Regions from separate parts of the Clostridium malenominatum genome, predicted to be linked through region 2. Evidence: riboswitches for the same ligand, from Rfam matches in the RefSeq annotation. Region 2 holds a riboswitch; the other holds the start of a gene.
The links. Region 2 has a riboswitch for cyclic di-AMP ahead of ABDZ69_RS00290 (cell wall hydrolase). Riboswitches for the same ligand answer to the same signal wherever they lie in the genome.
Positions count from the first base shown of each region.

Region 1: it holds a riboswitch for cyclic di-AMP, as region 2 does, so the genes downstream of both, ABDZ69_RS15810 (hypothetical protein) here and ABDZ69_RS00290 (cell wall hydrolase) in region 2, are expected to answer to the same signal.

Region 1 is NZ_BAAACF010000012.1:43,442-45,855, reverse strand. Features, by position in the region: gene ABDZ69_RS15815 (hypothetical protein) at 1-354, shown strand, start outside; gene ABDZ69_RS15810 (hypothetical protein) at 432-1,253, opposite strand; cyclic di-AMP (ydaO/yuaA leader) riboswitch at 1,258-1,380, opposite strand; gene ABDZ69_RS15805 (heavy metal translocating P-type ATPase) at 1,594-2,414, shown strand, end outside.
Region 2 is NZ_BAAACF010000001.1:38,972-41,385, reverse strand. Features, by position in the region: gene ABDZ69_RS00295 (hypothetical protein) at 1-797, shown strand, start outside; cyclic di-AMP (ydaO/yuaA leader) riboswitch at 828-950, shown strand; gene ABDZ69_RS00290 (cell wall hydrolase) at 956-1,480, shown strand; gene ABDZ69_RS00285 (NAD(P)/FAD-dependent oxidoreductase) at 1,507-2,367, opposite strand.

The sequences.
Region 1 (2,414 bases), on a different contig from region 2:
TTGCTAGAATCTAATACTCTGATTATTTCACTTGCCCTATTCATACTAGGGGAAGTTCAGAGCACTACGGCAGTTGGTAATGATGATCTTTATATATTATATTTCGAAACTCAAATCTCAAGTCTTTATTTAATAACACCAGTTTGTAATATTGACTCTTTAATTGCTATAGAAAATGTAACTGATGAAAACGGAGTAGCAACTTCATCTACAATGGTAAATAGTTTTTTACCTTATTTAAATAAAGATATGAAAGAAAAATTGAAAAATATAAGTATAGACAAGATTTTTAAAGAAATTAGTGGAATACCTTTTGATGAAGCATTGGAAAAATTAAATTCAGTACTATCATAAAGTAAATTAAGCCTCTATAATACACTCTTGTATTATAGAGGTCTTTTGATTAGTATAGCCGTAACCGTAAAAAAATTTTATTTTCCAGCGGCTTTTAAAATAGCAGCTTGATGTTGAGGATCTTGTCTATTATCTTTATGTCTTGTACTATTTAAGAAGTGTATATCTATTACTCCACTCATTCCATTGTTCTTAACAGCATCTAAATTTTCCCCTGTTCCATAACCGCCTGAACGATTGCTAACAGTTGTTACTGCTGGTGCTGAATCAACTCCAGCATGAGGCATAGCTGTCATTGATGCAGCTATTTTTCTTCCATTAATATTAATTATAACGGGCCTTCTTACCCAAGAAAAACCACCCCAGATGCTTTTTATAATGTTCGTATCTGATATAGTTAAAGCCTCACCATCAATATGGTTTGTCCCAAAAGTTCTCTTAATATTAAAATATTTACCAGTACCTAAATCTGTAACTCGTACATTAGTACTTATAGGTATTATGCTTTGTACTTGTTTCCAATCTAATAACTCACCATATTTGGAGGCATTGGCATTGTTTGAGGTATTGCTATTATGTAGGTTCTTTTGAGAAGAAATTGATAGACCACCTCTAGATGGTGATTGTGTTGATTTTGTATTTTTCTTAGGTGTACTGCTTGGACTTGAAGTTTTCGCATCAGCTTGTTTTGTATCCTCGACTTTTTTAGAATGCTCTATTTGAGGTTGAATAGCATCACCTGTGATGTCTGTACTTTGCTCTAAGGATTTGCTCTCACTTATAGACGAGTTTGATGCAATAGGTGTCTTTTGCTTTGTGCTTAGTTTAGTTGACAGTACATTGGAAGCGCCAATAGTCAGAACTAAAGAAGCTGCTAATGTTACAATAATTTTTTTCATTATTTTTACTCCTCACTTGTGCCTACGAGGTTAGTTGACGGGTTCGGAAAGAGGATTTCCCTACATATTTAATGATTCACCCCAATGATATTCCCCCGCTGTCAATGACATTCGGCAAAATTTATATTTTGTTCAATAAAAATTATACATAAAACTATAAAAAGTAGATACAGGTAATATATTCAATGGTTTTTTCTAGGGTATTTATAAGATATTTATTTATAGGAAATATTTTATAGTTGTATTGACAATATAGTATAAACTACATATAATGAACATATGAATACTTATTCATATGTTCATGTGTATGAGTGAGAGATAATAGTTTGGGGGAAAAATTATGAGCAAAGAAATTAAAAAACCTAATGTAAATATAAAACCGTTACAAAGTAGTTCTAAAGCTAATGTTAAAAAAGAGTTTATATTAGAAGGACTTGATTGTGCTAATTGCGCTAATAAAATAGAGAAAAAGCTTAATGAATTAGATGGTATTAACTCTGCTAATGTTAACTTTGCCACTAAAACATTAATTTTAGAAATTGAGGAAATTAATAGGTCAAGGGAGCTAATAGCTGCAACAAATGATATTGTTAAAAGCATAGAAGGGCATGTTAATGTAAAAGAAAAGCAATTCAATAAAATATTAAAAAAAGAATTACTGCTTGAAGGACTTTGCTGTGGTAATTGTGCTGCTAAAATAGAAAGAGAGTCAAATAATATAGATGGTGTAAAATCTGCTGTAGTGGATTTTGTATCTACAAAGCTTATCATAGAAATGGACAATCTTTCTAAGAAAAATCATATTGTAGAAAAAGTTAAAGAAATAGTTGCAAGGATAGAACCAGATGTTAAAGTTATTGAAATGGAAAATGAGAAGAAGACATCAAAACATGAAAATCATGACCATGGACACGACCATGACCATGGAGAAGGTAATAAGGGGGAAATAATGAGATTTGCAGTTGGTGCAGCCCTCTTTGGAGTAGCCACTGCCTTTAAGTTTTCATTTGCTGTAGAACTAATACTTTATCTAATAAGTTATGTGATCGTTGGTGGAGAAGTTGTGTTGAGGGCATTGAAGAATATAAGAAGAGGGGAAATTTTTGACGAAAACTTCCTTATGAGTATAGCTACAATTGGTGCCTTTGCCATTGGTGAATT
Region 2 (2,414 bases):
ATGAAAATATTAACATTAATAAATCAAAAGACAGATTACCTGAAATTATCTCAGACCTATTAGAATTAAAAAATAATCTTAATTCCTTAACTCTTTCTAATAATAAAATAGAGTTAAAGAATAATATGCTTAAAGGAATTAATAATAATATACATATATATGAACAAATTTTATCAATATTAAATAATCCAAAAGGCAAAGATATAGATAAGTCCTGTGAAAGTTTAAAGAAATATAAAGAGGAATGTTTAAAATATTATGCTCTTACACCAAAATCAGTAAAATACATTGATAACTCAATATATTTTATTGAAGGTCTAATTAGAGAAAATAAAGATAGGGAAATTCACGAAAGCCAATATAAAGATTTTGTGGATAGCCTAGATAGTATTTTAAGTACCTTCATTGAAATTAAAGTAGACTTTTTATCCTACAGAGAAGATATTAATAGCCAAAAAATATCATACAGTGAAATGACAACCACCTTAGAATATATAGAGAATGAATTGTCAGAAATTAATAATGAGTTTTCTAAACTAGCTGTTCCTAATGAAGGAATAGAGTCTTATAAGCTATTTTCAAAAACTTTGGATCATTATAATACATACTTAAAGAGCTTTACATATGCATTAAATAAAGAAATACAAAATAATAAAGAGAAAACATCCGCCGCCGCTTTAAAAAGTTTAAATTATCTATATACTGAACCTGAATTAAATTATAAATTAATGAATAACAATTACAATGAATTTGTAAAAATTTATTTAGAGTTTAAAAAAGAAAATAATATACAATAAAAATACGTATTTTTTCTATTTAATAGGGAACAATATGGTTAACCTAAGTTATAACAAACGCGGGGGAACCAGTTTTTGGGGTGAATCGTTTTTACGTAGGCTAACCCTTTGCCGAATCCGTCAGCTAACCCCGTAGGTAAAAGGAGAGGATATACTAAATGTGTAAAAAAAATATTATTATTTTCTTCATACTATCTATCATATTGTTTCCTGTAAAAATAAACGCATATGAAGCATTAGATGGAGAGAAAGACTTATTTATGGAGCAGGGTAAAACCGTTCAAGTTCTAAGTTATGACAATAGAACCTTTCATGTTACAGATAAAGACATTCATTTAATGGCTAAAGTAGTTCACGCTGAAAGTGCAGGCGAACCCTACGAAGGAAAAGTAGCCGTAGCATCAGTAATTTTAAATAGACTTAAAGACCCATCCTTCCCTAAATCTGTAGAGGGAGTTGTAAAACAACCTTGGGCTTTCTCCTGTGTAATAAATGGAGAGATTAAAGTAAATCCTGACGAACATAGTTATAAAGCTGTAATAGAAGCCTTAAATGGTAAAGACCCTACAAATAAAGCATTGTTTTTCTATAATCCTAAAATAGCAACTTCTACTTGGATGAAAAACATTGAAAAAAACAATGTAAGATCTATCGGAAATCATGTTTTCTTTATAGCTAGATAAGGTCTCCTAAAAATAGGAGACCTCTTTTATTTCTTTGAATCTATATAGCTTACAGCATTTAGAGCTGCCACTTGACCTTCTCCAGCAGACTTTAAATATTGATAGGGCTTACCTGTGCAATCCCCTGCTGCAAAACATCCTTCAATGTTTGTAGCCATATTCCTATCTACTTTTATGTGTTCATTTTCTAACTCTAATCCTGGTACTAATTGCCCTGGTGATATACTATCCTTAAGTATAAATACTCCCTCTGTATCTAATTCTTGTTTAGCTAAACGAATCTTACTTACTAAAGAATCTCCAAGGATTTCTATTGGTCTATCTTTAATTATTTCTACCTTTGAATTTAGGCTATACTCTCCTTTATACATAGGTATAAAATATAATCTGGATGCTAATTCGCTAACAAAGTTAGCTTCTTCTTCCGCTTCTTTATTATAAGCCACTATTGTTACTTTCTTTCCTTTGTATAGAGGTGCATCACAAGTTGCACAATAGCCTACTCCTCTTCCTAAAAATTCTTCTTCACCCTTTAACGGTTTAGTAAACTCCATACCTGTTGCAATTATTACAGTCTTTGATTCATACATTTTATCATTTGCCATTAAAGTAAAATAATCACCCATAGCGTAAACTGCAGTTATTTTTTCTCCTATAATTTCTATTCCCATATCATTTATATGATTCACAAAGGCATCCTTTAACTCTTCCCCTGTTACATCTGAATAACCCAAATAATTATTAACTTTAGGTGCTTTTATTAATTTATTGCTTAAGTTCTTATTGCCAAACATAATTATATTTTTATTTCTTATCTTACCATTTATTGCAGCGGATAATCCAGCTGGTCCACTTCCTATAATTGCAATATCATATCTTTCATTCATATAATCCCCTCCTAAATTATAATAAACAAATAAGTTAACACTATTAG